DNA from 3 places in the Synechococcus sp. MW101C3 genome. Region 3 is predicted to be linked to each of the others. Evidence: predicted binding sites of a transcription regulator. Region 3 holds the regulator's gene; each other region holds the start of a gene.
What was found. The regulator NtcA, encoded in region 3, controls nitrogen genes in cyanobacteria. The targets are predictions, from matches to a motif close to GTANCNNNNGNTAC.
Positions count from the first base shown of each region.

Region 1: the regulator NtcA is predicted to act here: its motif matches at 3,352-3,365, upstream of CJZ80_RS06500 (MSMEG_0569 family flavin-dependent oxidoreductase).
Region 2: the regulator NtcA is predicted to act here: its motif matches at 4,260-4,273, upstream of fmdA (formamidase).

Region 1 is NZ_NQKX01000004.1:213,317-223,511, forward strand. Features, by position in the region: gene CJZ80_RS06490 (alpha/beta fold hydrolase) at 1-885, opposite strand, end outside; gene CJZ80_RS06495 (fatty acid desaturase) at 882-1,907, opposite strand; gene CJZ80_RS06500 (MSMEG_0569 family flavin-dependent oxidoreductase) at 1,883-3,313, opposite strand; gene CJZ80_RS06505 (MSMEG_0572/Sll0783 family nitrogen starvation response protein) at 3,474-3,956, shown strand; gene CJZ80_RS06510 (Nit6803 family nitrilase) at 3,959-5,083, shown strand; gene CJZ80_RS06515 (MSMEG_0568 family radical SAM protein) at 5,076-6,242, shown strand; gene CJZ80_RS06520 (MSMEG_0567/Sll0786 family nitrogen starvation N-acetyltransferase) at 6,242-6,886, shown strand; gene CJZ80_RS06525 (sll0787 family AIR synthase-like protein) at 6,883-7,881, shown strand; gene CJZ80_RS06530 (MSMEG_0570 family nitrogen starvation response protein) at 7,952-8,227, shown strand; gene CJZ80_RS06535 (HPP family protein) at 8,224-8,736, shown strand; gene CJZ80_RS06540 (hypothetical protein) at 8,920-9,267, opposite strand; gene CJZ80_RS06545 (mechanosensitive ion channel family protein) at 9,329-10,195, opposite strand, start outside.
Region 2 is NZ_NQKX01000009.1:163,718-173,912, forward strand. Features, by position in the region: gene urtC (urea ABC transporter permease subunit UrtC) at 1-466, shown strand, start outside; gene urtD (urea ABC transporter ATP-binding protein UrtD) at 679-1,425, shown strand; gene urtE (urea ABC transporter ATP-binding subunit UrtE) at 1,466-2,182, shown strand; gene CJZ80_RS12770 (FmdB family zinc ribbon protein) at 2,468-2,788, opposite strand; gene fmdA (formamidase) at 3,000-4,205, opposite strand; gene CJZ80_RS12780 (hypothetical protein) at 4,364-4,831, opposite strand; gene CJZ80_RS12785 (aminotransferase class IV) at 4,949-5,818, opposite strand; gene CJZ80_RS12790 (anthranilate synthase component I family protein) at 5,818-7,209, opposite strand; gene queC (7-cyano-7-deazaguanine synthase QueC) at 7,206-7,916, opposite strand; gene CJZ80_RS12800 (serine/threonine protein kinase) at 7,913-10,021, opposite strand; gene CJZ80_RS12805 (cysteine synthase A) at 10,014-10,195, opposite strand, start outside.
Region 3 is NZ_NQKX01000009.1:12,215-22,409, forward strand. Features, by position in the region: gene CJZ80_RS15180 (hypothetical protein) at 42-1,016, opposite strand; gene dcd (dCTP deaminase) at 1,355-1,948, opposite strand; gene CJZ80_RS12065 (cob(I)yrinic acid a,c-diamide adenosyltransferase) at 1,953-2,624, opposite strand; gene ntcA (global nitrogen regulator NtcA) at 2,845-3,573, shown strand; gene CJZ80_RS12075 (DUF3084 domain-containing protein) at 3,612-4,847, shown strand; gene CJZ80_RS12080 (resolvase) at 4,844-5,356, shown strand; gene CJZ80_RS12085 (DUF3146 family protein) at 5,353-5,610, opposite strand; gene pth (aminoacyl-tRNA hydrolase) at 5,710-6,351, opposite strand; gene CJZ80_RS12095 (TatA/E family twin arginine-targeting protein translocase) at 6,406-6,750, opposite strand; gene psbH (photosystem II reaction center phosphoprotein PsbH) at 6,854-7,054, opposite strand; gene psbN (photosystem II reaction center protein PsbN) at 7,177-7,320, shown strand; gene CJZ80_RS12110 (alpha-mannosidase) at 7,308-10,195, opposite strand, start outside.

The sequences.
Region 1 (10,195 bases), on a different contig from region 3:
GAAGTGGGCGCCGGGAATCTGACGGGCTTCGGCGGCGCAGTCGTCGGGGGGGAAATAGAGGTCGTGGCTGCCGGCGAGCACGGTGGTGCGGGCGCGGATGGCGCTCAACGGTGCCGGCAGGGCGTTGGCCAGCCAGGCATCGAGCATGGCGATCAGGTCATGGGGATCATGGCGCCGGTAGGCCGGCAGCCAGCTGCGCTCCACCGCCTCCTCCACGCTGGCGATGCCCTGCACCAGGTGTCGCCCTTCCTTGTAATAGGCCTGGCTGGCGGCCCAGCTGGCGTAGATCAGCGCGAAGGTGCGCAGAGCCTGCTCGGGCCTGGCGCGGAAGCGGTGGCCGTCCCAGGCCGGATCGGCGGTGAGGGCCTGGCGCAGGCTCAGCAGGAACAGGCGGTTATGCGGGGTGGTGTGGGCCGTGCCGCAGAGGCAGAACAGCCGTTCCACCGCCGCCGGGGCCAGGGCGCCCCAGTGGTACGCCTGCTGCGCCCCCATCGACCAGCCGTACACGAGCGCCAGCTGCTCCACCCCGAACAGCCCCTGGATCAGCTGCTGCTGGGCGCGCAGGTTGTCGCTGTGGTGGATCACCCAGCCGTCTTCCGCCAGCCCCATGGCGCTGTTGCTGGGGCTGCTGGAGCGGCCGTTGCCGAACTGGCTCACCAGCACCACGCACCAGCGTTCCGGGTCGAGGATCGGGCCCACCACCCATTCGATGTCCTCCGGCCAGGCCCCGTAGGAACTGGGGTAGAGCACCAGGTTGGAGCGCTGTGGGTTGAGCGTGCCGTACACCCGGTACGACAGCCAGCCATCCGGCAGCGTCTGGCCGCAGTGGAAGCGGAACGGCCCCAGCGGGAAGTGGCGGTCGCCGCTGGACGCCGGGGCGCTCAAACCGGCTGCGGCTGGAGGGTGGGGGCGGCGGGCAGCTTCAGCAGCGACGGATCGGCCAGGAAGCGGCGATGCACCGCCAGGTAGCCCGGATCCAGATGACGCAGCTGGGGCGCCAGCCACTGGTGGGCCGCCGGCAGGGCATGGAACGGCACCGAGGCGAACAGGTGGTGCTCGGCGTGGAACGGCATGTTCCACATCAGCCAGCGCAGCGGCGCCAGGGTGCTGGTGGTGCGGGTGTTGCTCAGGCCGTTGGTGCCGGTGTCGCAGCCGCCGTGCTCAGCCAGCAGCACGAAACGCAGCAGCGGTTGCCCCAGTGCCAGCGGCAGCAGCCAGTGCCAGAGCAGAAAGCCGTTGCCCCCCGGCACCGACAGCAGCAGCAGCACGCCGTAGACAGCCGCCTGCTTCAGCAGGGAGCTGCGCACCGCTGGCGCCGCATCGGCGGGGATGTAGGGGTTGGCGCTGAACTCACCGCGCAGGCCGCGCAGATGGCCGCGCAGCTTGGCGTTCCACCAGGGCAGGCCGCTGAGTTCAAGCAGGTAGGCCCAGCGGCTGGTCGGCGGTTGGTCTTCCAGCTCGGGATCAAGACCCGGCTGGTGGGTGTAGCGGTGGTGCCACTGGTGGTAGCGGCGGTAGAAGTCGGCGTTGTAGAAGCTCAGCACCCCCGCCCACCAGGCCACGGCGTCGTTGACGGCGCGGCTGGCGAAGGCGGTGCGGTGGCCGCATTCGTGCATGGCGCAGAAGGCGAAGGCCAGGCCCCAGCCGCACAGCAGCAGGGCCGGCAGGCGCAGCAGCAGGCTGAGCCGCTCGTCGCCCCACACCCAGCCCGTCGCCAGGATCAGCGCCGCATGGGAGAGGGTCTGCAGCCAGCCGGCCCGATCGGAGCGGCCATTGAGCTCGCGCAGCTCAGCGGCGGGGATCAGGGCGCTGGCGTCGGTTGATGGGGTCGCCCCTGGATGGTCGTCCACGGAAGGGGTCGCCGCTGGATGGTCCACAGCCGTCATGAGCCGAGCAGTGCCGTGCATTCCAGCGGCTCCGTCCGGCTGCCGCGAGGCTGCAGCTGCTGCTGGATCCGTTGGGCGAGGTGATCGGCGTCGCCGCCGATGCCGCAGAAGCGGCCCGAGCCCCAGGTGTGCAGCCACGGCAGGCCGATGAAATAGAGCCCCTCGGCCTGGGTGATGCCCCGGTGGTGCACCGGTTCGCCGCTGCCATCGAACACCGGCACTTCCACCCAGCTGAAATCGGAGCGGTAACCCGTGCACCAGATCACGGCGGCCAGCGGCTCCTTGTAGAGGTCGATCAAGCTGAGCTCGCGGCTCGGGGCAGGACGCCAGCAGGGCTGGTACGGCGGCTCCAGCGGCGCGTCGAGGCCGTTGGCGGCGATGTAGGCGTCGATGCTGGCGCGGATGCGGGTGTACACGTCATCGGCCGCATCCAGGTTGGCGGCCAGGTTGTCGGCAAAGCTCAGGCCCGCTGCGGTGATCCGCTCCAGCCGGCCATGCAGCACCATGCCTTCGCTGGCCCGCTGGCGCAGGTCGATTTCGCGGCCGCCGTCCCGGCCCGTGAGGTAGTGGTTCGTCTTGTGGCGGATGGCGCGGGGATCGGCATGGGCGTCGATCGGGGTGTCGTAGACCCCCATCCGCTCCAGCCACTCCACCACGTCGCGGCCGCGGTAACGGCGCGGCGAACGGGGCGCCGAACCCACGCTGAGGTGCACGCGACGCCCGGCCAGGAAGAGATCTTCGGCGATCTGGCAGCCCGACTGACCGCTGCCCACCACCAGCACCGGGCCCTCCGGCAGCTGATCGGGATGGCGGTAGTCGCGGGCATCGAGCTGGAGCACCTTGCCGGGCAGCCGCTCGGCCATCGGGTGGCGGCGCGGGTGGTGGTAGGCGCCGGTGGCGATCACCACCTGCTCGGTGTCGACCACGCCGGCGCTGGTGAGCAGGCGGTAGCCATTGCTGCTGGGCACCAGCCGTTCCACGCTCACCCCCTCCCGCACGGTGATGGCTGAACGTTCGGCGAAGCGGCGCACGTAGTCGACGATCGCCTCACGGCCCATGAAGCCGTCGGGATCATCGCCGTCGTAGGGGAAGCCGGGCAGGCGGCACTGCCAGTTGGGGGTGACCAGGCAGAAGGAATCCCAGCGCTGCTGCTCCCAGGCGTGGGCCACCCGGTGGCGCTCCAGCACGAGCGCCTCAATGCCCCGTTGCTGCAGGCAGCTCGCCACCGACAGCCCCGCCTGGCCGCCGCCGATCACCACCACCGGCGCCGTGACGGGGGCGGCAGCGCCGTCGGTTGCCGCGCTCTGCGCAGGTGTGCCACCGGGAGACGCAGCGATGGTCTCAGCGGCAGAAGCGGCGGGTGAGGTGGAGGCTGACCCCACGGGCAGGCGGCGAAGGGGAGGAAGACAGTGGCGCGGCCAGGCCATCACCCTCCTCATCGTGAGTTGCCGTGAGGGGCGGCCCGGTAGCAATCAAGACCAAATCGCAGGCCAGCACGGGCTCTGCCGTTTGGTGCCTCCTGCTACGTAAGTTCACACAGGCCTGGTGCATGGTCGTGACGCTGTTTCCTTCGCAGGTCGCCGGTTCATGCCTGAGGTCACCCGCCCCGCCAATCAACCTGGCGATTTCCTCGTGGATTACGAGGAGAAGGTGTTCCCCGATGTGAAGGCGGAACCGGGCGAAAAGGCGCTCATCACCTTTCACACCGTGGCGTTCGAAGGCTCGATCGGCCTGGTGAACCTGCTGCAGGCCAGCCGCCTGATCAACAAGGGCTTCGAGACTTCGATCCTTCTCTACGGGCCTGGCGTCACCCTCGGAGTGCAGCGCGGCTTCCCCAAGCTCGGTGATGCCGCCTTCGACGGCCACCTCAACTTCAACGCCCGCCTGCAGAAGTTCATGGACCAGGGCGGCAAGGTGTATGCCTGCCGCTTCGCCCTTCAGGCCCTCTACGGCCATGGCGAGGGGGCGCTGATGGCGGGCATCACCCCGGTGAATCCGCTCGATGTGCTCGACATCGTGCTGATGCACCGCAAGGAAGGCGCCTTCATCCTCGACACCTGGACGCTCTGACGATGAACGGCCCGATCGTCGTGGCCGCCGCCCAGATCCGTCCGGTGCTGCACAGCCTGGAGGGGTCTGTGGAGCGGGTGCTGGCAGCGATCACGGAGGCGGCCGGCCAGGGGGTGCAGCTGATCGTGTTCCCCGAAACCTTTCTTCCCTATTACCCCTACTTCTCCTTCGTGGAGCCGCCGGCGCTGATGGGGCGCTCCCATCTGCGCCTCTATGAGCAGGCGGTGACGGTGCCGGGCCCGGCGCTGCGCCGCATCGCGGCCGCGGCGCGCGAGCACGCCATGCACGTGCTGCTGGGCATCAACGAACGGGAGGGCGGCAGCCTCTACAACGCCCAGCTGCTGATCGACGCCAACGGCGCGCTGCTGCTGAAGCGGCGCAAGCTCACCCCCACGTATCACGAGCGCATGGTGTGGGGCCAGGGCGATGGCGCCGGCCTCACGGTGGTGCCCACGGCGCTGGGGCGCATCGGTGCCCTGGCCTGCTGGGAGCACTACAACCCGCTGGCCCGCTTCAGCCTGATGGCCCAGGGGGAGGAGATCCACTGCGCCCAGTTCCCTGGTTCGCTGGTGGGCCCGATCTTCAGTGAGCAGACGGCCGTGACCCTGCGGCACCACGCGCTGGAGGCGGGCTGTTTCGTGGTGAGTTCCACCGCCTGGCTCGATCCCGCCGACCTCGATCAGATCACGCCGGATCCGGCGCTGCAGAAGGCCTGCCAGGGGGGCTGCCACACCGCCGTGATCAGCCCGGAAGGTCGCTACCTGGCGGGTCCGCTGCCGGAGGGGGAAGGGCTGGCGATCGCCGAGCTCGACCCGGCCCTGATCACCAAGCGCAAACGGATGATGGACAGCGTGGGCCACTACAGCCGCCCCGACCTGCTCGGCCTGCGTCTCGATCGCACGCCGGCGCGCCAGGTGCAGGAGCGGGACGGGGGCAACGCAACGGCTGCCGGTGGTGGCGCTGGTCCTGCCATGCCTGCTGACCTGCCCGTACTGCTGGAGCCCTTGCTGGAGCCCCAGCGGGAAGCCTTGCGGTCACCCCTGACGGCCGTGCCGCCCCCGGCTGCGGGGATCTCCGCCCCTCCGCCACGGCTCAGTTCCTTGCCGGAGGCGGTGCCCCATGGCTGACTCCAGGGATGCCGCCGCGCTGGCGCGGCTCGTCACCGACCTGCAGGTGCAGGGCCTGGTGGAGCCCGGTGTGCCCGGCAACAAGGGCCGCCGCGGCGGGGCCGGCCCCTCCGACCACCGCGCCCTCACCCTGGATGGCACCACGGTGATGGTGCCCGTGTACAGCAGCGCCGCCCAGCGCTCCCCCTTCCGCCTGGCGGCCGGTGGCGCCGGGCTGGAGCTGCAGCGGGAGTCCGCCACACCGCTGGCGGTGGTGGAGGCTCCGCCGGAGCCGCGCTTCTACGGCCTGCACACCGCCGACGGCACGCCGTACCGCTCGATCGCGCTGCTGCACAGCCGCGATGTGCTCGCCACCACGCTGCTGCAGACCTGCATCCGCTTCCGCGACCGCAGCCAGTCGTGCCAGTTCTGCGCCATCGAGCAATCGCTCGACGACGGCCGCACCCTGGTGCGCAAGACCCCGGCGCAGGTGGCGGAGGTGGCGGAGGCGGCGGTGCGGCTCGATGGGGTGCGCCAGCTGGTGATGACCACCGGCACCCCCAACAGCGACGACCGCGGCGCCCGCCTGCTGGCCGAGACGGCGGCGGCCGTGAAGGCGCGGGTGAACCTGCCGATCCAGGCCCAGTGCGAGCCGCCGGAGGATCCGATCTGGTTCCAGCGGATGAAGGACGCCGGCGTCGACAGCCTCGGCATGCACCTGGAGGTGGTGGAGCCCGAGGTGCGGCGCCGCATCCTGCCGGGCAAGGCGGAGCTGAGCCTGGAGCGCTACTTCGAGGCGTTCGAGCAGGCCGTGGCGGTGTTCGGCCGCGGCGAGGTGTCCACCTATCTGCTGGCGGGGCTGGGCGACAGCGCCGCCGCGATCGTGGCCTGCAGCGAGCGCCTGATCGCCGCTGGTGTGTACCCGTTCGTGGTGCCGTTCGTGCCGATCAGCGGCACGCCGCTGGAGCACCATCCCGCGCCCAGCGCCGCCTTCATGGTGGAGATCTACACGGCCGTGGCCCAGCAGCTGGCGGCATCGGATCTGCGCGCTGCCGCGATGTCGGCGGGCTGCGCCAAGTGCGGCGCCTGCTCGGCCCTGTCGCTGTTCGAGCAGGCGGCCGCCACGAGCGACGCCCCATCGGCCCCACCACAGGCGGGCTGCGGCCCCTCCAGCTCCTGATGTTCTTCATTGACCCCTCCAGCCACGACATCGGCCGCAGCCCCACCTCGGCGCCGGCCGCCTTCACCCCGTCGGTGCGCTGGGGTCTGGGTATCGACGCCGAGGATTTCCGCCTCTCGCCCTCGGCCTGCTCCGAGCGCTTCTCCTTCCATCTGCTGCGGCCCGGCACGCCGCTGCTGGCCGGCTACTGGGATCTGCGTCGCCGCATCTTCTGCCAGGAGCAGCATCTGTTCGAAGCCTCCGACCGCGACGCCCGCGATGCGGAGGCCACCCCGATCGCGGCGATCGCCCATGGGGCCAACCGGGCGGGCGCCAGCCCGGGCAGCGGCGGGCCGGTGGTGGGGGTGGTGCGGATCCTGGAGCAGGAGCCAAGGCTCTGGTACGGCGGCCGGCTCGGCGTGGACGCCGCCTTCCGCCGCCACAACCAGATCGGCAAGGGCCTGATCTGGAAGGCCGTGACCACCGCGAACGGCTGGGGTTGCGACCGCTTCCTGGCGACTGTGCAGGAGCAGAACGTGCGCTTCTTCCAGCGCCTGCACTGGCACTCGGTGGACACCCTGGAGCTCAAGGGGCTGCCCCATCACCTGATGGAGGCCGACCTCCGTTACTACACCCCGTCGCGGGAACGCCGGCCGGTGGCATGAGCGGCATCGACCTGGCGCCGCTGGCGGCACGGCTGCGTGCCCTGGCCGGCCTGCACGGCAAGACCGCCATTCAGCGCCCCGCCGCCCATTTCCCCCACCAGCCCTTCGCCGCGCTCGGCCCGGCTGCCCTGCTCGGCGATGACGCCGCCCTGCTGCCGGCCTGCAGCGGACGCCTGCTGCTGGCCAGCGAGGGGATGGATCCGGGCCTGCTGGCCAAGGATCCCTGGTTCGCCGGCTGGTGCGGCGTGCTGGTGAACCTCAGCGACATCGCCGCGATGGGTGGCCGGCCGCTGGCACTGGTGAACAGCCTCTGGTGCCGCGGCGCGGAGCGGGCTGAGCCGGTGCTGGCGGGCCTGCAGGCAGCGGCGGCGCGCTTCGCGGTGCCGGTGGTGGGCGGCCACACCAACCTCAACAGCCCCTACGACGCGCTGGCCGTGGCGGTGCTGGGCAGCGCCGCTGGTGCGGTGCTCTCGGCCCGTTTCGCCCGCCCCGGCGACCGTTGCTTCCTGCTGGTGAATGGCGCCGGCCGCATGCGCCATCCGGATCGCTTCTGGGATGCGGCCACACAGGCGGCGCCGGAGCTGCTGCGCCGCCAGCTGGCCCTGCCGGCGCAGCTGGCAGAAAACGGGGTGGTGCATGCCGCCAAGGACATCAGCATGGGCGGCCTGGTGGGCACGGCGGTGATGTTCTGCGAGAGCGCCGGCTGCGGCCTGACGCTCGAGCTCGAGGCGATCACGCCGCCGGCGGGCGTGCCGCTGGACGACTGGCTGGCCTGCTTCCCCAGCTTCGGCTTCCTGCTGGCGGTGACGCCGCAGCAGGAGCCGGCCCTGCGCACGGCCGTCGCGGCGGAGGGCAGCGAACCGGCACTCATCTGCCAGCCGATCGGCCACTTCACGGCGGAGCCGGGCGTGCGCCTACGGGCCGGTGGCGGCGAGGAAACCGTGTGGAGCGGCGCCGAGGCGCTCACCGGCTTCGGCCCGGTGCCGTCGGGGTAGGGGGTGCAGCGCTCAGCCTCGCTGGCCTGGTTCCGCTTCAGCGTTCACTGTCACCTCTCGCCGCCCTGCCATGCCCGAAGTCTTGCTGCAGCTCGAATGGCCCGATGGCCGCCAGACCACGCTCTTTTCGCCCTCGACGGTGATCCTGCAGCACCTCCAACCCGGTGAGCGGCTGCCGGTGGCGGAGTTGCAGCAGCGCGCCGAGCGCGCGCTGGCTGAGGCGTCCGAGCGGGTGCGGGCCCGCTATGGCTTCGCCTGCACGCGCACCGATGAGGAGCGCAGCAAGTTGCGCCACACCGCCACCGCCTACGCCGCCGACCAGTTCGTTCAGATCAGCGCCCCATGACTTCCTCTTTCTTCGCCAAGTTCCGCGGTGACCGGGCGCCGCTCCCTCCCCGGCCCGCCCGCCGGGCCATCGCCCTGGCCTGGTTGGGCGGCTTCCTGGCGATCGCCGCCGTGGCCCTGCTGCAGCTCGGCCTCAGTGCCCCCTTCGTGCTCGGCTCCTTCGGCGCCACCTGCGTGCTGGCCTTCGGCTACCCCGACGTTCCCTTCTCCCAGCCGCGCAACATCGTGCTGGGCCACACGCTCAGCACCGCCGTGGGCCTGCTGTTCCTCAGCCTGTTCGGCTCCCAGTGGTGGGCCATGGCCGCCGCCCTGGCCACCGCGATCGCCCTGATGATGGCCACCGGCACCGTGCATCCCCCGGCCGGCTCCAACCCGGTGATCGTGTTCCTGCTGCAGCCCGGCTGGGGCTTCCTGCTCTTCCCCACCGTGCTGGGCGCCGTGATCGTGACGGTGGTGGCGCTGGTTTATAACAACGCCGTGAGAGCTGGCAGGTATCCGAAGTATTGGTGAGGGGCTTGATGCGGTTGGGGTGGAGCGAGTTGAGTCGAGAAAAAAGCAGCTGTGTGACGGCTGTGCCAGCGCGTCTTCATGGCATCGTCGTTTTCGACTTCAGGCTCGACCTGCCGTTGGCGCTGAGCTCTGTCTGTGTTCTGCTCAGCGGCGCCAGGACGGTGATGTGACTCGACCGTCTGTTCACCTGGAGTCATCCTGCTGCCCACGGGGGGTCTTGCCGATCACCTCCGGCCATAACGCCTTGATCTCCTCGGCCTGATGGTGGGCGGCGAACCGCTCCCAGAGGATGCCGTTGACATCCGTTTCGGTTGTGAAGGCGGTGGCTGATGGATCTTCCCAGCCCAGATGGCGCAGTGAGCCTGGTGGAAGGGCGGAGTCCTGGCGCACGGAGAGATTCAAGGCTTCGGTGCGCCACAACGCATACTCCCCGGGAATGGATGTGCAGGGCGGGCAGCCCAGGCGTCTGGAGTAGTCGTCAATGGTGGCTTCGATGTTGTCTGTTGCGAGTGCGATGTGAAGCCTTCTCATCCCGTTCCTGCCGAAGGATCGCCATTCCCATGCTGCAGGAACTGCCTGCCTGGTGCCTGCTTCACGCCTGATGCACCACCTGCTGTGGGTAGGGCATCTCGATGCCTTCCTCGGCAAAGCGCTTCCACACGGCGATGCTCACTTCGCTTTTGATGCTGCCGTTGTTCATCGGATCTTCGATCCAGTAGCGCAGGCCGTAGTGGATGCCGGAATCGCCATAGCTGAGCAGCAGCGCTTTGGGTGGTGGCTGGCTGAGCACGCGAGGCGATTGGCGGGCCACCTCCTCCAGCAAAGGGATCACCTGGGCGGGGTCGTGGCGGTAGGCGGCTGACACATCCAACTGGCTGCGGCGCAGGCGGTCGGTGCCGGTGTAGGTGACGGTGGTCGTGGTGAAGAAGTCCTGGTTGGGGATCACCAGTTCGGCATTGTCGCGGTCGCGCCAGAGCACGGCCGCCCGCAGGCCGAGGCTGCGCACCTCGCAGGGATCGCCATCGATGAACAGGATCTCCCCGGGCCGCACCGATCCTTCGAACAGCAGCCACAGGCCGCTGATGAAGTTGGAGAACACCTCCTTGATGCCGAAGCCGATGCCCACCGACAGCCCCCCGGCGATGGCGGCGATCGCATTGGTGTTGAGGCCCACGCGATGCATCAGCCAAAGCACGCCGGCGCCGATCAGCAGATAACGCAGCACCAGCGTGGTGGCTTCGCGGGTGCCGTCGCTGAAATGCAGCAGCCCCTGCAGCAGGCGCGCCAGCCAGCTCACCGGGTAGGCGGAGATCGCCACCAGGAAATAGGGAATTGTGAGCAGCAGAAACAGATTGCCGGTGGTGATCGTGTCACCGAACACCGGCAACAAGGGGATGTCGGCCACATCCTCGAGCGAATCGAGCTGGTTCACCAGCGATCCCGCCACCAGCAGCACGTA
Region 2 (10,195 bases), 150 kb from region 3:
GCGCTTCCGTTTCGCTGGCTTCAATCCCGTTCCATTCAAAACGATCGTCTTCCTCGTTGCCGGCGCGCTCTGCGGTATCTCAGGCGCTCTTTACACCGTTCAGAGCGGTATTGTGTCGCCGCAGTACATGTCGATCTCCTTTTCGATTGAGATGGTGATCTGGGTGGCTGTGGGGGGCCGAGGCACCTTGGTAGGCCCGATCATCGGCGCCGTTCTGGTGAACTATCTGCGCAGCTTGGTGAGCGAAGCGCTTCCCGAGTTCTGGCTGTTCGTGCAGGGAGCGCTGTTCATCTTCGTGGTGGTACTGATGCCGGATGGAATCTACGGCTGGGTGTCCAAAGGAGGACTGCGCACCTTGCTGGCCGCCTTCGGCATCGCTCCCAAAGCTCGTACCTATCCCCAAATCGACCAGGAGGGCCCTGGCATGGAAATGAAGAGCCCCGCCCCCACCGATTCCTCGGCCTGAGGCCTAGGCCGCTGGCTGCCCGGAGGAAGCCCGACGACATCAAGGCCAGACATCAAGGCAGAAAGTCAATGATCCTGGGCTACCACCCTCACGGCTCCATCAGATCCATCCACTCCATCCTCATCCCATCGGGCCCTTCAGCTCACACGTCCACCAGGCAAACCCGCTGCCCAGCCCCCCTTCCACAGACCCCCTGAAACACCCTGGCGATCATGTCTGAAACACTCCTTGAACTTCACGACGTCAGCGTCAGCTTTGATGGTTTCTTCGCCCTGACCGATCTTTCACTCACCCTGCAGAAAGGCGAACTGAAGTCGATCATCGGGCCCAATGGCGCCGGCAAGACCACCTTCCTTGATGTGATCACAGGCAAGGTGCGCCCCACCAAGGGCACTGTCACCTTCAAAGGAAAGTCGTTGGTGGGGCTCTCCGAGCAGAAGATCTCAAGGCAGGGAATCGGCAGGAAGTTCCAGACGCCACGGGTGTTCGACAACCTCACGGTGCTGCGCAACCTGGAACTGGCCGCCTCGCCGAACAAGAACCCCCTCAGCCTTCTCTCCGACAAGCTGCCGAAGGCCGCCAAGGATGAGGTGCATCGTCTAATGAGCTACGTGGGCCTTACCCCCTTCGCCACCACTCAGGCGGGTTCACTCTCCCACGGGCAGAAGCAATGGCTGGCGATTGCTTCCCTCGTGGCTCAGTCGCCGGAGGTGCTGCTGCTCGACGAGCCCGTGGCCGGGCTCACCGATGAAGAAACGGTTCGTACCGCTGAATTGATCAAGTCACTGGCGGGCGATCACACCGTTGTGGTGATCGAACACGACATGGAATTCATCCGGGACCTCAATGCCCCCGTCACCGTGCTGCACCAAGGGCAACTGCTCACCCAGGGCCTGCTGGAGGATGTGAAGAAAGATCCCCGCGTGATTGAGGTCTACCTGGGCCCAGCCGAGGAATAAGCGGTTTCCACCACTCGCCTGACACCAACCCACAGCTGCCATGACAACCGACAACCTCCTTTCCGTCTCTAACCTCAACGTTTACTACGGCGAAAGCCACATTCTTCGCAATGTGGATCTCTCCATCCCTAAAGGGCAGATGGTGTGCCTGATCGGTCGCAACGGCGTGGGCAAAACCACGTTCCTCAAAACGATCATCGGTCTGCTCAAGCAACGCTCCGGCAGCGTCCAGTACGACGACCAGGCCCTGAGCGATCAGCCCCCCTACCAACGGGCCCGCTCCGGCATCGGCTATGTGTCCCAGGGGCGTGACATCATTCCGCAGGTGACGGTGAAGGAAAACCTTCTGCTGGGAATGGAAGCGCTCCCGGGTGGCATGGCGAAGAACCGGCACATCGACCCGATCGTGTTTGATCTGTTTCCAATTCTCGAGAAGTTTTTGTCCCGCAAAGGCGGTGATCTCAGCGGCGGACAACAGCAACAGCTAGCCATCGCTCGCGCTCTGCTGGGCAAGCCGAAATTGCTGCTGCTGGATGAGCCCACCGAAGGCATTCAGCCGTCCATCATCCACGACATCGAAGTGGCGGTGAAACGGATCATGAAGGAAACCGGAATCAGCGTGCTGCTGGTGGAGCAACACCTTCACTTCGTGCGCCAGTCCAACTACTACTACGCCATGCAACGCGGCGGCATCGTTTCAAGTGGCCCCACCGAGAGCCTCTCCGATGATGTGGTCCAGGAGTTCCTCACGGTGTGAGGGCACTCCAAGGGAGCGCCATGTAACGCGATGCAGCCTGGATGACACATCTTTGCAGTCAACTGTGTAATCACAGGTGTCAACTCTCCCATGCAGCTGTTTGGATGCCAGCCGTTTACGTGCAACCCGTTTACGTGCCAGCTTCTTTCCGATCAGCTCCTTGGATGAGGTGGTCTGAGCCGCCAGAGTTGGAGGCCACGAACGACCATGGTTCGAGCTGCACGAGTTGCAGCCTTTCTGCCTGCTGACTCCTGTGACTCCTGCCTCCTGACTGCTGCCCGCGGCTCAGCAACCGCGGGTGACCATCCAGGGGCGAGCCGCACTTTCCCTGAGCCGGGGCTTGGGGCTTTCTTCGCGCACTTCCTTGCGGACCAGCCGGGGCTCACTGGCTTCCTGCTTGAGGCGGAAGCCACCGGACAGTGTCATGGGCGGGCTGAACACTCTGTTACCGGGATTGCCACAACTCGGACAGTCCGTATCGTTCTGGCGGGCGTCGATGCTGCGCCACACCTCGTAGTTGTCGCAGCCGGAGGTGCAGCTGAATTCGTAGACAGGCATGGAGAAGAGGAGAAAAACAGGGAGCACCAGCTGGCGGGTCGTTTTCAAAGAACCGAGTGATTCCCGCAACAACCCTGCTGCGCTGATGGGAGTTGGAGCCGACAGCGACAGGGGAGGCGGCGGCCCGCAGGGATGGCCGTAGCCGTCACCAACAACGTTGGCGACAACCACGGCCAGCAGAGGGGGAGGGAGCCATGGCGTGGAGCCACCGAACACCCACCTTGCCGAGGCAGAGGCGGCGGTGGCCCCTTGCGGGCCATCAACAGGGAAGAATGTCCTGGTCAAAGATGGAGGTGGGAATCGCCAGGGTGCAGCAGGCATTGGGAATGTCCACGATGCCGCTGATCCTGCCCTCCACCGGCGCACAGCTCAGCAGCAGGTAGGCCTGCTCACCGGTGTAGCCGAAGCGCTTGAGATACTCAATGGCGTTCAGGCAGGCGCGTCGGTAGGCGATGTGCACGTCCATGTAGTGCTGCTTGCCTTCGAATTCATCCACGGAGATGCCTTCGAACACCAGATAGTCGGTGAAGTGGGGCTCCACCGGGCTGGTCTTGAACATGGGATTGACCATCCCATACTTCTCGACGCCACCTTTGATGATCTCCACATGCAGATCGAGGTAGCCCGACATTTCAATCGCGCCACAGAAGGAGATTTCCCCATCGCCCTGGGAGAAGTGGATATCGCCCATCGAGAGCTTGGCGCCTTCCACATACACGGGGAAGTAAATGCGGGTGCCCTTGGTGAGGTTCTTGATGTCGCAGTTGCCTCCGTGCTCACGGGGCGGCACGGTGCGGGCCGCTTCGTTGGCCACACGCTCGAAATCGGCGCTGGGCAGCGTGCCGAGGATGGCGCTGTTGGGGTTGGGCAGGGCCGCCAGCACGGGCTCGCTGCCGGAGAGGCCGGCGCCATAGGTGCGCCGATCCGGGGCCGTGTTCACCAGCTCGGTTTCGCGGCGGTTCCATTCCCGCAGCAGCTCGTGGGAGGGCGCACAACCGATCAGGCCGGGGTGGGTGATGCCGGCGAAACGCACACCGGGGATATGGCGCGATGAGGTGTAGATGCCTTCGAAATCCCAGATCGCTTTGGCTGCCTTGGGGAAGTGATCGGTGAGGAAGCCGCCGCCATTCTCTTTGGCAAAAATCCCGGTGAAGCCCCACTCATCTCCCTGCAGCGCACCCACATCAAGGATGTCAACCACAAGAATATCGCCAGGTTGAGCTCCATTCACCCAGATCGGGCCGCTGAGCACGTGCACCACTTCCAGGTTCACATCAGCGATATCCTGGGGGTCGTCATTGTCCTTGATCTGGCCATCCGTCCAGTCCTTGCATTCGATCCGGAAAACCTCACCGGGGTTGACAGAAACGACGGCGGGGATATCGGGATGCCAGCGGTTGTGGCCCGGCATGTCCTGTTGATCCATCGGCTTGGTGAGATCAACCTTGAACAGCGTTTTTGGCATCGCAAACGAGGCGTGGTTTCATCTCCATCGAAATCCACAGGTTGATTCGCGGAAGTGTCATCGGCTACCAGACCCACCCAGTTTGGCTGCGGCAACACAGGCGTGCATGCCGCAGCAGCACAGCACACAGCGGCGGCAGGATCTGCAGAGCCGATCCGTTATGTCGCTGGCCGCGCCGTGCTGTCGTTGAAGGTGCCGCGGCGGCAGAGATTGTCCTTGAGGCGATCGGTCCAGGCTTGACGCGAGAGCACTCCCGTGCTGTCAACACCACCATCGAAATGATAAAGAATCTGCCAACGCGTAGCAGTGGAAAACTTTCCGGCGTCGGCGAGATCTTTCAGTTCATTGCCATAAATGTTGTCATACGTTGGCCAGTTCGGCTCGTTCTCGAGGCTGCAGACCGCATTGACCTGATACAGCCTGGCGCTGCTGTCGGGCTGCCCCTCCGTCTGCACGCGCACGACGCCTTTGTAGAGGCCGTTGGGCAGCCCTGGCACGAAGGCCTTGGCCAGGGTCACATTGGCGGTGCCCGCCCGCACCAGCAGATCGCCGATCTCGGCCTGCTGAGCGGGTGTTTCGACGGGAGCCGTGCGGCAGGCACTCAGGCTCAAAGCCGCCACCACCATCGCTGCCGCTGCGCTCCAGGCCCGTCCGGACGCCAACCCCATCACCCAGCTCTGCACCGTGAAGCCTCAGAACATAGGCTCGCCGCCCATGGCGGCGGTGGCCGGCGGCGGCGAAGGTCACCCAGCTGCCAGCAGCCAGCGCCAGAACGCTTCAGGCTCCGGCTCCAGCGGCTGCGGAGAACCGTTCACACTCAAGACCGGACGGCAGCCGAGGCTGTTAATCAGCAGCACGGCACTGCCTGGGCCCAGAGGACAGGGACCTTCGCGGACCAGGCCCAGCGCCAGGGCGCGGCCCCGCATCACCCCCGGCAGGCAGCCGCTGGCCAGGGGCGGTGTGAACCACTGGCCGTCACGCCGCACCAGCAGGTTGGCCGTGGTAGCGCAGCAGAGGCCGCCGGCCGTGCTCTCCAGCAAGGCATCGGCGGCGCCGGCGGCCCGGGCCTCACGCCGCGCCTCGATGGCGGGCCCGTAGGCGAAGGTTTTGCAGCGGCTCAGCAGGCTGGAGGCATTGCGCCGCTCCCTGCGGCTGACAATCACCGGCACGGGGTCGAACTGCGGCGCCGCGGCCGTGAGCTGCAGCCAGAAGCGGGGCTGCAGTGATGGGGCACCGGGTGCCGGCAGCTCCACACCCCGCGGCCCCGTCGCCCCACCAGCGCCAGCCTCCACCGCCGGCGCGCCGCGGCTCCAGTTCAGGCGCAGCGCGCCGGTGTGGATGCCGCTGCGGGACACCGCCTCCGCCAGCAGGGCGCGCACCCGCTCATCGCCGGGGGGTGGCTCCATGCCCAGCAGGGCGGCGCTCTGCGACCAGCGCTGCAGGTGGGCACTCAGCAGCAGCGGCTGCCCCGCTTCCACCAGCAGGGTTTCGAACAGGCCGTCGGCCAGTTGCAGGCCCCGATCGGCCAGGGGCAGGGCCAGCTCGGCCGGTGCTCCCCAGAGCCCCGCCGCCCCCGGAGCGCCGCTGGGCTCGATCCAGGCGATCGCCTGCATCAGCACCCTCCAGCTGCGGGGCCTGGCGCGACGGCCGCCAGCAGCGGGCCCAGCTTCCAGAGCAGCTCCTCGGCCTCCGCCGCCGGGTCGGAGTCGGCCACGATGCCGCAGCCTGCATGGGCGCGCAGGCGCCGCCCCCGCAGCATCAGGCTGCGGATCAGGATGTTGCTGTCGAAGCTGCCATCGGCGCCGAAGCGGAACAGGGCGCCGCAGTAGGGGCCTCTGGGCACGGGCTCCCGTTCGCTCAGGCGCTGGCAGGCCCGCACCTTGGGGGCGCCGCTGATCGAGCCACCCGGCCAGGAGGCGCGCAGCAGCTCCACCACGCTGCAGTCGGCGCGCAGCTGCCCCTCCACCACCGAGGTGAGGTGGTGCACGTGCGGGTAGCTTTCCAGCCCCACCAACTGGGGCACCTGAATCGAGCCCGGCACGCACACCCGGCCGAGATCGTTGCGGAGCAGATCCACGATCATCACGTTCTCGGCGCGGTCCTTGGGGCTGGTGATCAGCTCGGCGGCGGCGGCGGCATCGGCTTCCGGATCGCCATGGCGCGGGCGGGTGCCCTTGATCGGCCGGGTTTCCACCCAGCCGGTGGCGCTCACCCGCAGAAAGCGTTCCGGGGACGCCGAGAGCACCGCCTCGTCGCCAGCCACCAGGAGGCCGGCAAAGGGCGCCGGGCAGGAGCGGCGCAGCCGGCCGTACAGGGCCAGCGGGTCGGGGGGCGCAGCCAGGCTGGCCTCACAGCAGGCGGTGAGGTTGGCCTGGAACAGATCCCCGGCAGCGATCCAGCGGCGCAGGTCCGTCACCTGGCGGGCGAAGGTGGCGGGATCGGTGTGCCAGTGCCAGTGTTCTGCGGCCACACCGGCCCCGCTGCCGGGCGCAGGGCCTTCAGCCGGGTCAGCAGCTGAGCCAGCAGGCGTGTCGGCCGCCGGCACCAGGGCCGCGAGCCGCTCTGCCATTGCCGTCAGCCGGGCGGGATCCAACCCTTCCAGCTCCAGACGACGCTCCTGCAGATCGAAGCGCAGCACGGGGTCGTAGCGGCCTGCCCAGAGCAGGGCCGTATCGGGCGAGCGCCAGTGGGCGGCCGGCTCCACCCACGCCCCGGCCTCGTAGGCGAGCCAGCCGAACCAGCTGCCGGGCCGTTCCCGCAGGCGCGCGAGGGCCACGAACGGATCGGCGGCTTCCGGCTCACCCGGCAGCCCCCGGCACACCACCTGCTCCAGAGGAGCCACGCCCAGGAAGCCCCAACGCCCCAGCGCACTGCCATCGCCATCGAGCCAGGCGAGGCCATCGCCGCCGTCCGCGGCGGCCAGGGCGAGGGCCACCTCCCAGGGGTCGCGCCACGGCAGTGAGCGGCGCAGCAGCGGCGGCTGCGCCCCGGAACCCGGCGTCATGCCGACGGCCCGCCCCAGCTGCCGCCTCCATCGCTGGCCAGGTCCGGGCGGCCCGCCTCCCGCAGGGCGGCATCGCGAATGCGGCAGCTGTCGCAGCGCCCGCAGGGCCGGGCGCCGCCGGCGTAGCAACTCCAGGTGCGGGCGATCGGCACGCCCAGACGCAGCGCCTCCTGCACGATCCGGGTCTTGCTCCAGGTCACCAGGGGCGCCCACAGCCGGGCGCCGTGGCCCTCGCGGCCGCTCTTGCTGGCCAGATCAGCCAGCTGCTGGAAGGCGGCGAGGTAATCGGGGCGGCAATCGGGATAGCCGGAGTAGTCGATGGCGTTCACCCCCAGCACCAGCCGCTCGGCCCCGCGCGCTTCAGCCAGGCTCAGGCCGAGGGCGATGAACACGGTGTTGCGGCCTGGCACGTAGGTGGTGGGAATCACCCCCTCCTCCACACCCGCCACCGGCAGCGCCATGGCGGCATCGGTGAGGGCTGAGCCGCCCCAGGCCGCCAGGTTCACCGCCAGGGTGTGGTGCTCCGCCAGGGCCAGGCCGGTCGCCAGGGCGGCGGCCGCGGCCAGCTCCTGACGGTGACGCTGGCCGTAGTCGAGCGAGAGGCCGATCACGTGGTAGCCCGCTTCGATCGCCAGGGCCGCAGCGGTGGCCGAATCGAGGCCGCCGGAGAGCAGGGCGATCGCGACGGGTGGGGCGGCGGCGCTCACGGCGAAGCAGGCGTGTCAGGCGTCACGGGCGGCGGCGTCGTGGGTGCGGAGGGCGCCACAGGGGGCTGGGTTGGGATGGCGGGTGGCGTCACCGGCTCAGCGGGCGGCGGCGCCGTGGTGTCGCCGGGGTCGGTGGGCGGCGGCTGGGGCGGCTCCGGCGGCGGCGCATCGGCGCGCAACGACAGGGTGATCATCGCCGGGGCCACACCGTCGTTGGTGACCAGCAGCTGCACTTCGGTCCCCGGCACCGGCGGCAGGGTCACCACCCGCAGCGGGCCCTTCGGCTCCAGCAGGCTGCCGGCAGCGTTGTAGACGCTCATCTGCATCAACGGCGAGCCGTTGACACCGAGCACCAGCCGGTATCCCGCCGGCAGCCGGATCGGGAACAACCGCGCCCCACCGGCGCCGAGCGAAGCGGAGAGGGCCTTCACCTCGCCCGCTGTGGCCTGGATCGGTTCGATCTGCAGGGTTTCCAGCGTCTGCTCGCCGGCGGCATACCAGAGCTGGCGGAAGGGCTCGGCGGGGATGTCGGCGCCGGCACGGCCGGGCAGCAACGCCTGGGCATTGCCGGAAATCAGTTGGCGCAGCACCGGCGAACTCACCCCCTGGGCGGCGAGCTGACGCTGGCGGGCCTCCCAGTCGGCGGTGGAAAAAGAGCCCAACCTGCGGCGGAGCGGCGGCGGCAGCTGCTCCACCCGGGCCAGCCATTCCTCCGCCAGGGCGTTCCACACCTTGCGCAGGGGGGCGTCCTCGATCGAGTCGTTGGGCAGACGGCCGCCACGCTCGGGGAACTGGGCCAGCAGGTTGGCGTCCACCAACCGCAGGAACCAGCTGCGGTTGATCTGCAGCGCCCGCAGGCGGTTCAGCAACTGCTGGCGCTGATCGACCTCACCGGGGGGGAGGCTGGCGGTGAGCTCGCGGGGCTGTTCAGCCGGGCGATTGGCGGGGGCATCACCGCGGCCCAGCAGCCACCAGCCCGCGGTGATGCCCACCACAGCCGACACCACCAGGGCCACCACCACCGGCAAGAGCCGCCCTTCCACCGCCTCCTCCTTCTGCTGCTGCCGGCTGAGCGGCGGCATGGGCGGTGGCGGTGGCCGCCGCTCCACGACCCGGGGCTCGGGAGCCGGAGCTGCAGCCGCAGGGGCCGGCGCGGCCGTGAGGGGGGCGGCTGCAGAGTTGGTGGTGGAGGCAGCGGCCTGCTCGGCAGGCGCAGGGTCCGCAGCGTCGATGCCGGCCAGTCCCGGCGAAACGGCGGCGGGGGGCACGAGCATCAGGGTGCGATCGGCGCGGGCCACCGGGCCCGTGCTTTCCGGCATCGGCAGCGCCTGGAAGGCAACGAGGGCCTGCGGCGTGCTGGCAAAGCGGGCGGTGGGATCGGCACTGATCAGCCGCTCCAGGGCGGCGCGGAACGGTGGGTCGAGGCTGAGGCCGTCGGGCCAGCGCCAGGCCAGGCTCACCGGATCGAGCAGGGCGGCGGGATCCTCACCGCTGAGCAGCACCAGCGCCACCACCCCCAGGCCGTGCAGGTCCATCCAGGGCAGCAGCGGAGCGCCGGCCACCTGCTCCGGCGGCGCATAGCCCGGGGTGGCGCCGGCGGCGGCCTGGCCGGGGCCGGTCCAGCCGATGTCGAGCAGTACCGGCAGACCGTCGCGGTCGCGGCGCAGCAGGTTGGCGGGGGTGAGATCGCCGTGGCAGATCTCCTGGCCGTGCAGCACCGCCAGCACCGGCAGCAGCTGGCGCAGCAGCAGCAGCACCTCACCGGGGCCGAACACCAGCTGGCGACCCCGCCGCGCCTCCAGCAGCTCCTGGTAGGTGCGCCCGTCCTGCCACTCGCGCACCAGCCAGAGCTGGCCGTCCCGCTGGATCGTTTCCCCGAAGCGGGGCACCTGGGGGTGGAGCAGGGCCTGCAGGCGGCTCCAGCCCGCCCGCGCCCCGGCCTGATCGAAGCCGGGCCCCAGCTGTCGCAGGGCCACGGGCGCCTCGCCGGCCAGCAGATCACTGGCGCGCCACAGCACCCCCTGAGGACCGCTGGCCACCTCCATCTCCAGGCGGTAGCGATCGGCGATCACCGCACCGGCGGCCGCCCCGGGCTGGTCAGCCATGGGTGGGCCGGTCCTGCGGAACGCCATCCAGCAAGCCCCGTTCGGGCTGGCGCAGGCCGCGGCCGGCCAGCCAGTCGGCGTCGTAGAGGCGGGAGCGGTAGCGGTCGCCGCCGTCGCAGAGCACGGTCACGATCGTGTGGCCCGGACCGAGGCGCCGGGCGGTTTCTACCGCCG
Region 3 (10,195 bases):
ATTTGGGATGTTAGGCGTCGTCAAGCAATATAACCAATAAATCAGAAAGAATCCTCTAAGAGCTGGCGCTTGGGCAGCGAGGTAATTCGATATATGAGAAGATTCTTTAGGACCGTATCAAGATCGTTCACTTCTTCTTGAGTTACGGCTTGGCCGCCGTGAACTATTCGGTGCCTCTGCTTTAATGACCGTTGGACTATCTCAATAGACCGACAACCCTCTTCACTATCTTGGTAGACTTGCGTGATTTCTTGTCTAATATTTTGCCATATCGATTTGGTCTTTAGCCTGTCTAACCCTCCAATTAAAGCATACTTTTTTTCATTTACTTTATCAGGCAAATCTGTTGACCCTGACGGAGGATTGTAGGTTTTTACCTCGCCAATAAACTTATTAATTAGATGAATTTCCCATTCATCTCTCATTTCAGTGGGGCTCAAGCATTCGATCGAAGTAATTAGCATTGTGAATCGTGACTTAAGGTTAGCCTGGAGTGTTGAGCTACGGTAGAGATCTAATGAAAGACTAAGCCTCTTATCTGATTCTGGAATGATTCTAGTGGCAATATCGAGACCTGCCCGAAGCCCATCTAGAACGATCGGAGCGCCCACAATTGATTCACCGCCCAGCATTCTTGTATGAATAAACCCATATGGAATTTTGTAAATGTGACTAGATGGCTTTCCCGCAATGCTTTTAAAACTGCAACCATCCATAACATTGGAGTGGCGTTGGATCTCATCAATCCTTAGCTCCGCTTCAGTTGTTATACCTCTATCAAGCATTAGCCAGTGAAATGCAGTCTTTAGCTTGTCTAGATAGGCAATAGCCTCCTCTTCTGTTGAAAAACCAGATACTGTCAAGATATTGAGATTATCCTTCTCACATTTAAGCTCAACCTCAAATTCCCAGAATTCTATACTGGCTACACCTTCAAACTCTGTATAGGTTAGAGAATGAAATAGAAGGACCAGCCTACAGGCGTACATCGGATTTTGGCCGAAGCGGGTCTTCACCGTAGCTTGTCTCCCGTACGCCTAACTTGTTCTTGGACAGTTCCGCAAACCACGCCGCATTGCCGTTCCTCTTCTGCAAACCACCGAAAGGAGGCCTCCAGGGGCATCCGGCAAGCCTGATCCCGCATAGGTTTTGAACAGTCTGCTGAGAGGAGACAGCGTGGTTCGCAGGTCAGATAACCACTGTTCGTTGGGATACAGAGCGTGCTGGCTTCTTCCAGAGGTGCCGGCTTCTTGAACCACACCCTTGCCAAGCCAAGAAATCGCACCATCTCTTTCAGCCTCTAAACCCATCACAAAAAAACAGCTCCCAGCACCCGCACTCCCCGAATCCCTCATCAAACCTTCGCCAACGTCACCCGCTCCGGCTGGTGCTGGTACTTCCCGGCGCGGTCGCTGTAGGTGGTCTGGCAGGGTTCGCCTTCGAAGAACAGCAGCTGGCAGATGCCTTCGCTGGCGTAGATGCGGCAATCGGCGCCGGAGGAGTTGCTGAATTCCAGGGTGAGGTGGCCCTCCCAGCTGGCTTCAGCGGGGGTGGTGTTCACGATGATGCCGAGGCGGGCATAGGTGCTCTTGCCCAGGCAGATCACGGTGATGTTGGCTGGCACCCGCAGCAGCTCCAGGGCCACCCCCAGCCCGTAGGAATGGGCGGGCAGGATGAAGTAGTCACCGTCGTCGTCGTGGTGCAGCGGCGCCGGCTCCAGGTTGGCCGGGTTGAACCGCTTCGGGTTCATCACCGTGCCCGGCACGTGCCGGAAGATCAGGAACTCCTTCGGTGACAGCCGCAGGTCGTAGCCGTAGGAGGAGCAGCCGTAGCTCAGCACCGGCGCCGTGCGGTTCTCGGCATCGAGATGGCGCACCAGCGTGGCCTGGAACGGCTCGAGCATGCCCGCCGCGGCCTGTTCGTTGATCCAGCGGTCGCACTTGAGCATGGGGTCAGCAGTTGCGGCGGAGCTGGGTCACCTGGTCGGCCATCGCCAGCAGCGCGGGCGGCATCGATGGCCCCGTGAGGATCACATCGAGATGAGCGGGCCGTTGCTCCAACGTGGCCTCCACCTCCGCCGCCGGCAGGTAGCCCAGCGCGATCGCCAGCCCCAGCTCGTCGAGCACCATCAGATCCACCGCCCCGTCGAGCAGCTGGCACCGCGTGTAGCCCCAGACCTCCAGCACCGCCTCTTGCTCCTGGGCACCGGACCCCTCGGGCTCCGCGGCGGCCGGTTCGGTCAGGCAGGCGGGCATGGCGGGCCGCAGCCACTGCAGCCGGCCGCACAGCCACAGGCTGCGCTCCAGCCCCTGGTCCACGCCGCCCTTGAGGAACTGGCTGATCAGCACCCGGCTGCCCAGCCCCGCGCTGCGCAACGCCTGGCTGAACACGCCGGAGAAACTGCCGCGAAACGGCGCCGTGTGCACCTGCAGCTGGCCTTCGGTCTGGGCCGGGGGCACCAGGGCCAGCGGACGCGGTGCCGTGGGTGCCACAGGGGCCACGGGCGCAGCCGCTGCCGCGCCATGGGGGCGGCCCGGGCCGTGGGAGCGGGGGCCACCGGCAGGGCCAGCACCAGAAGGCACACCACCGCTGGGCGTGGAGGGGTTGAGCAGGCTGGCCGTCATCAACACCCCGGTGGCTTCGCGAAACCGAATGTAGCGGCGCCAGACCCGGAATCAAGGATCGGACACCACCCCTAGCGCATACGTTTGTACTACTTTGCGGAAATCCCGTCGACACTGGGATTCTGCAGACGGATGTCCACAGGGAACCGTCCAGTTAGTGTGATCGGCTACATGGAGCACGGAAGTCGATCCGTAGCTTCCAACCACTTGTCCAACCGTCATGGTCGGCGCGATGCGCGGATTCAGCCGCACCAGCACCACCCCCGCGCCCGTCACCAGCGGCTTGGCCTCCTCCGCCAGTGGCTCCAGCACCCTGCTGGACGTCATGCGTGGGCTGAGCGGCTGCACCAGCGAAACGGTGGAGCGCGGCAAAACGATCTTTTTCCCCGGCGACCCGGCCGAGCGCGTCTACCTGCTGCGCCGTGGCGCCGTGCGGCTTTCGCGCGTTTATGAGAGCGGCGAGGAGATCACCGTGGCCCTGCTGCGCGAGAACAGCCTCTTCGGCGTGCTCTCCCTCCTCACCGGCCAGCGCTCCGATCGCTTCTATCACGCTGTCGCCTTCACCCGCGTCGAGCTGGTTGCCGCCCCGGCCAGCTCCGTGCGGCGTGCCATCGAGCAGGACGCCAGCGTGGGTCTGCTGCTGCTCCAGGGCCTCTCTTCCCGCATCCTGCAGACGGAGACCATGATCGAGACCCTCACCCACCGGGACATGTCCTCGCGGCTGGTGAGCTTCCTGCTGGTGCTCTGCCGCGATTTCGGTGTCCCCGGCACCGAGGGCATCACCATCGATCTGCGCCTGTCGCACCAGGCGATCGCCGAAGCGATCGGCTCCACCCGCGTCACCATCACCCGCCTGCTCGGCGACCTGCGTCAGGCCGGCCTCGTGCAGGTGGACCGCAAGAAGATCACCGTGTTCGATCCGGTGGCGCTGGCCAAACGCTTCAGCTGAAGGCCCGCGGCCGATACTGGACCCCCTCGCCCTGAATCGTGTCCGGCTGGCTGCTGATCCTGGCCCTGCTGACCCTCGGGGGGGTGCTCGCCACCCTCGGCGATCGCCTCGGCAGCCGCGTCGGCAAGGCCCGGCTCAGCCTCTTCAACCTCCGCCCGCGCAACACCGCGGTGCTGATCACGGTGCTCACCGGCAGCCTGATCAGTGCCGTCTCGCTCGGCCTGATGCTGGCCGTCAGCCAGCGGCTGCGCACCGGCCTGTTCGAGCTCGACAGCCTCGAGCAGAAGCTGCGGGACAGCCGCGACGCCGTGCAACGCAGCGATGCCGCCCTGAAGCGCAGCCTCTCGGCCCAGCGCGACGCCCAGCAGGCGGTGGGCCGGGCCGAACGGGGCCGCCAGCAGGCGCGCCGCCAGTTGGTGGCGGTGGAGCAGCAGGCGGGCCGCCTGCGCCGTGAGCTGCAGCCGCTGCAGAACCAGCAGCAGCAGCTGCTGCGCCAGCGCGATCGGCTCAACAGCGACATCCGCGCCCGCGACCAGGACATCCGCCGCACTGAAGCGGAGCTGGCCCGCGTGAAGGGGCAGATCGCCTCCGGCCAGGCCGAACTCAAAGATCTGGAAACCAAGCTGATCGCCCTGCGCCGCGGCGATGTGGTGATCAGCAGCGGCCAGCCGCTGGCCACGGCCAAGGTGAGCGTCAAGCAGCCGGGCCAGGCCCGTGCCGCCATCGATGCCCTGCTGCGCCAGGCCAACCAGTCGGCCTTTCAGCGGGTGCTGCCGGGGGAACCGGTCAACCGGCCGATCCTGCTGGTGCCCCGCGAAGACATCGCCAAGCTGGAGGCCCTGATCCAGAAAGGTGGCAACTGGGTGGTGAGCATCCTCTCGGCCGCCAACGTGCTGCGCGGCGAGCAACAGGTGCTCGGCTTCCCCGACCTGCGGCCCAACAAGCAGGTGATCCGCCAGGGCGAGGTGATGGCCACCACGCGGCTGGAAGGCAACGAGATCTCGCCCGAGCAGGTGCGCAACCGGCTCAACCTGCTGCTGGCCGCCTCCTTCGCCAAGGCGCAGCGTCAGGGGTCGCTGGTGGATGGGGTGCAGTTCGATGTGGCCAGCTTCAACCAGCTGGGGCGGGAGCTGAGTGAGCGGCCGGCCGGGCAGGCGGTCAGCCTGGAGGCCGTGGCCGTGCGCGAGGCCGAAACACCCGATCCGGTGGTGCTGGAGATTCGCCGCCTCGATGGCGGCCCCACGCCCCCCTCCTCGCCGAAGCGCCCCTCATGAGCCCTACGCCGGCGGCCGCCGCCTCACCACCACCAGAGCCACCACCAGAGCCACAGCCAAAGGCCCTGCCGCTCCCCGCCCATGGCCCCCTCGCCGCGCTCGATCCAGGCCGCTGCAAGTGCGGCCTGGTGCGCTGCGACCCGGCGCGGCAGCAGGTGCTGGCTGCCTTGATCCTGGAGCCGGAGCAGGCGCTGGCGCAGCTGCGCGCCTGGCAGGCCGAGGGCGCGGTGGCCGGCGTGGTGCTCGGCGATGGCACCGGCAGCCGCCACTGGCGTCAGCGCCTGGCGCCGCTGCTGCCCCTGCAGCTGGTGGATGAGCGCAGCACCACCCTGGAGGCACGGCGGCGCTTCTGGCAGCTGTTCCCGCCACGCGGCTGGCGGCGCCTGTTGCCCGCAGGCCTGCGCCAGCCGCCCGGCCCCTGGGACGATGTCGTCGCCCAGCTGCTGCTCGAACGCCACCTCGGCCATCCGCTGACGCGGCCCCCATCCCTGCCGCCGGCCGCCTTCTAGAAGCGCGCCCGCACCGTGAAGGCGTAGTCGCCGCCAGGCTCCAGCTGGTAGTCGGCCTTGAGCAGAAAGCGCAGCAGTGCGTCCTGGATCAGGGCACGACCCAGCGAGGGCTCCACGGTCAGCTCACCGCGATCGAACGCCCAGCGGAAGGTCCAGGCGAAGCCGCCGGCCACCACCTCGCCCTCCAGCAACTTCTGGGTGAAGCTCTGGTGCAGCACCCGCAGCTGGGCGGTGGTGGCGGGAAGACGGCTCACGGAGGAAGGAAACGCACGGAGTCAGACGGGAGGCGGAGCATCGACAGGCAGATGGAGCCAGACGAAAGCGGGACCACGATGAAGCTGCTGGAAGCAGCCTCAGGCCGTTGTGGGCTGAAAACTGTTCAGGCGATTACCGGCCCGTTCATAGCCCAGCCGCTGGATCACCCCCAGCCCCGCCAGCACCTCGTCGAGCACCGCCTCCACGCAGGCCTGCTCGCTGGGCTCGAAGCGGCCCAGCACGTGGGAAATCGTGCGGGCCTTGCGCGTGACCGGGTCATCGGCCGGGGCGCTGATGCCGATGCGCAGGCGGGGAAACTCCTGGCTGCCGAGATGGCTGATCGTGCTGCGCAGGCCGTTGTGGCCGCCGGCACTGCCGGCCAGGCGCAGCCGCAGGCGGCCCAGCGGCAGGTCCATGTCATCGACGAGCACAAGCATCTGGTCAGGACGCAGGCCGAACCAGTCGAGCGTGGCACGGATCGACCGGCCGCTCTCGTTCATGTAGGTGGTGGGCATCAGCAGCCGCAGGCGCTGGGCCCCCTGGCCCACATCCGCCAGCAGGCCCTGCAGGCGCGCATTGGCGCGAAAGCTCACCCGCTCGCGCGCCGCCAGCCGCTCCAGGGCCATGAAGCCCACGTTGTGGCGCGTGCGGGCGTACTTGTCGCCGGGATTGCCCAGGCCCACAACCAGCTGGAGGTCGCCCGTGCGGGCCTCACCGCCCGGCGTGGAAGAGGCGGTCATGGCCGTGGCGGAACGAAGCGGCGGAAGCAGAGTGGCAGAAGTGAAGCGTTGAACTCAGGCAGCCGCCGCAGGCGGTTCGCTGGCAGCAGGGGGTTCAGCCGCTGCGGCGGAGCTGGCTGCTGGAACGGGAGAAGCAGTGGTGGTGGCCTGTGCAGGCGCAACAGTCTCAGGGGCGGGAGCCTCTTTGATCGCCACGCTGTTGGCGGTCACCACCGTGTCGGCTTCGGAGTCGATCGCCTTGCGGAACTCCTGCTCGAAGTTGCTGGAAGCCGACTGGAAGCCCTTGAGCGTGCGCCCCAGGGTGCGCCCCAGCTCGGGCAAACGCTTCGGGCCGAACACCAGCAGGCCGATGGCCGCGATGACCGCCATTTCCGGCAGCCCGATCCCGAAGATGTTCATGCAGCGGAGCCTGGGTCAGGAACTGAGGCGAAAACAGGCGGCAAAGCGGCAGGCCCGGCAGCCTGTGCCGCCGGACTCTTAGGCCGGAGGATTCAGAGGCAGATCAGCCGAGGCCGTTCCAGTTCACGGTGATGCCGTCAAGCAGCAGCGACTTGTTGTACAGCTGCAGGATCACGAGCAGGAACACCAGGAACAGCACCATGAAGATGCCCATCACCGGCGTGGTGCCCCAACCGGGCACCACCTTGCCGTACTCGGAGTTGAGCGGGCGGAGCAGGTTTCCCAGTGGGGTGCGTTGCGCCATGGCGGGTGAGCCTCTCGGACACATGGATGGGGATCGTTACTGTAAGGGTCGAGGCGGAGACCGGCGCGGTCACTGTCGAGAGTTGTGATCCACCTCCGCCACCCCCAGCAGCCGCCCCTTCCTTGACCGAAACCTCCTCCCCCGCCCTGTCGATCGCGATCACCGTGCTGGTGGCGCTGCTCGCCCTCACCGGCTTCGGGGTCTACCTCGCCTTCGGCCCGCCGTCCAAGGGCCTCACCGATCCGTTCGACGATCACGACGACTGATCCTGAGCGCGCGCCAACCGCCGCACCCGCAGCTGGCGCAGCTCCCAGGGCCTCAGCAGCGGTCCTGCAGACCCGTCGTCCACGACTCCATCCATCCGCGCCTGAGCGCCACCCTCCACCGGCCCGATCACCTGCCACCCCGCTGACAAACCGAGCGGCTGCCGGCAGGGCGAGAGGTTCTGCACCATGAGCCGCACCACGCCCGGCTCCGCATCCGGCGCGATCACCACCGGATCGAGCTGGGCCGAGCCCAGGGCGAGCGCCGCTGCTGGTGGCGTGGCTGGCTCGGCCGCCGGATGGCACCAGGTGGGGGCGCGAAACGCGCGGGCCGCCGCCGGAACCGCCGCCTGACGCCACCCATCCGCGCAGGGCATCAGCGCGAGCCGCAGGCGCTGCAGGCCGTTGTCGGCGCCGGGATCGGGCCAGGTGGGGCCGCGCAGCAGCGATACGCCAAGGCGGTCCGCCGTGCCCGACACGCCCTGTGGCCCATCCAGCAGCAGCGCCAGGCCGCCGCGCTCCGCCTGGCTGCAGGTCCAGGCGATCGCCGGCACCTCCCAACGGGCCTGTTCGCGGGCGGTGCAGGGCACGGCAGGACGCTCCAGCACGCCCGCCGCGGTGTCCGCCGCCCAGCGGCAGGCCCGCTGTTGCAGCGGCACCTCCAGTTGCAGCAGCTCATGGCGCTGGCGCCAGTGCACCCGCAGCACCAGCTCGAGCCAGGGGCTGCCCGCCAGCAGGCGCAGATCCAGCCGCAACGGGCTGGCCCTGCACTGCCCCCGTGCCACCAGGCGCACGCACAGGGGCCCCTGCTCCACCAGCTCCAGCGCCGGCTCCCACTCCAGCGGCAGCGGGTGCTCGCGGTGGTCCGCCGCCAGATCCCAGGCATCCCAGAACTCACCGCTGTCGCGCCAGCGGCGCCACTGCAGCGGTGCCGCCAGCTGGGGCTGCCCGTCGGCGCCGCAGAGCTGCTCCAGCCCGCCCGCCCCCAGTTCCGCCGTCAGCAGGCCGTTGCCGATCCGCCAGCGCCCCTCCCCGAGCGACGCGCTCCACACCGGCGCCTGCACCTCCTGCGGCGGCGCGGCTGGCGCCACTGCCGGCAGCGGCCGGCGCTCCAGGGCCAGGGGTGTCAGCCCGGCCGCAGGCGGTAGCTGCACCCAGCAGCCGCCTCCCGGTGCCTCCTGCTGGGGCAGGGGCCGCTGCGCGAGTGTCCAGCAGCCCGCCGGCAGCCGCAGCGTCAGCGCCGCCGCCGGCAGGGGCTGCAGCCGCATCACCCACCAGGGCTGGCCGGCCGGCAGGGCCTCAGCCGCCGGCGCCCCTCCCTGCAGCCAGGCCAGCAGCAGGCGATCGCGGCGCTGCCGCGCCTCACGGCGGGCCCGGCGCCACTGCGGCTCCGCCTGCTCGAACACCTCCGCCACCGACGTGCCCGGCAGGATGTCGTGGAACTGCTGAAACAGCAGCGTGCGCCACCCGGCGCGGGCCGAACCAGCTGCCTGCGTGTCGCCCTCCGGCGCCGTGACTCCCGCCGCATCAGCCCACAGCAGCGCCGCCGCCAGGTCGGCTTCGCGCAGCAGCCGCTCCAGGGTGCGGTTGTGGCGTTTCTGGTCGGGACGGCTGGTGGGGCAGGCGCGGTGCAGCTCCAGGTAGAGCTCGTCGCGCCACACCGGCAGCTGGGCGCGGCAGGGCTCCAGCCGTGCCAGGTAGGGGCGCACACCGCCATGCACCTGCGGGGCGGCGGCGGGCTGCTGCTGCCACAGCGCCAGTTGCTCGTACATCTCCGCTGTCGGGCCGCCGCCGTGGTCGCCCACACCCGGCAGCCAGAGAGCTTCCTCGTGGCCGGTGGCCCGCTGCCACTCCAGCCGGTAACGCTCCATCGCCAGCGGATCGCCGCCGGTGCCGATCGGGGCGGTCATCAGCGCCAGCACTTCGGCGCCGCAGCGGCCCCGCCAGCGGAACAGCCGGTGCGGGAACGGATTCGTGGCATTCCAGGCCAGCTTGTGGGTGCAGAACCAGCGCACCCCGGTGGCCGCCGCCACCACCGGCAGACCGGCGCCGAAGCCGAAGCTGTCGGGCAGCCAGGCGAGCGGGTGCTCCCACTCCGGGAAGGTGGCGCGGCTGTACTCCTGGCCTTCCTCGAACTGGCGCAGCAGCGACGCGGTGCCGATCAGCACGGCATCGGTTTCCACCCAGGGACCATTGAGCGGTTCCCAGCGCCCTTCCCGCATGCGGGCGCGGATCGCGGCAAAAAGCTGGGGGCGGTGCTGCTCCAGCCAGGCGTAGAGCGCCGGGGTGGAATGACCGAAATGGAGGGACGGGTCGCGCTCCATCAGCGCCAGCGTCGAGCGGAAGGTGCGCTCGGCCGCCTGCCAGGTGTCGGCCACCGGCCACAACCAGGCCAGATCCAGATGGGCATGGCCCGCCACCTGAAAACCACCCGGCGGCGCCAGCACCGCCCGGGCCCGCGCCGCCGCCACCTCCAGGCTCAGCGCCGCCGGGTCATCGCCTGGCGCAGGGCTGACGGGAGCCGGGCTGCCGGCCGTTTCGCGCAGGGCGGCGAGCTCCAGGGCCGTGGCCAGCAGCAGGCCGCCGGGATCGCGGCGATCGAGGGGTTCGGCCTCGATCCGGCTGTGGATCAGCGCGCCATCGTCGTGCAGCGGGCTGCGCAGCTCCAGCTCCAGCTGCAGCGGCTCCCCGCGCCACCAGCGCTCCGGCAGCCGCCAGCGGCAGGCCGCGTCAAACAGGTCACCGCGATGCACCGGCTGCCCATCGACGCGCAGCTCGGCCTCAGCGGCCCACCAGCTGAGCACCAACCGGGCCAGGCCCGACGGGTCAGGCTCGCCGCGCCACAGCTCGGGACACACCAGCGTGGTCCGCAGCAGCA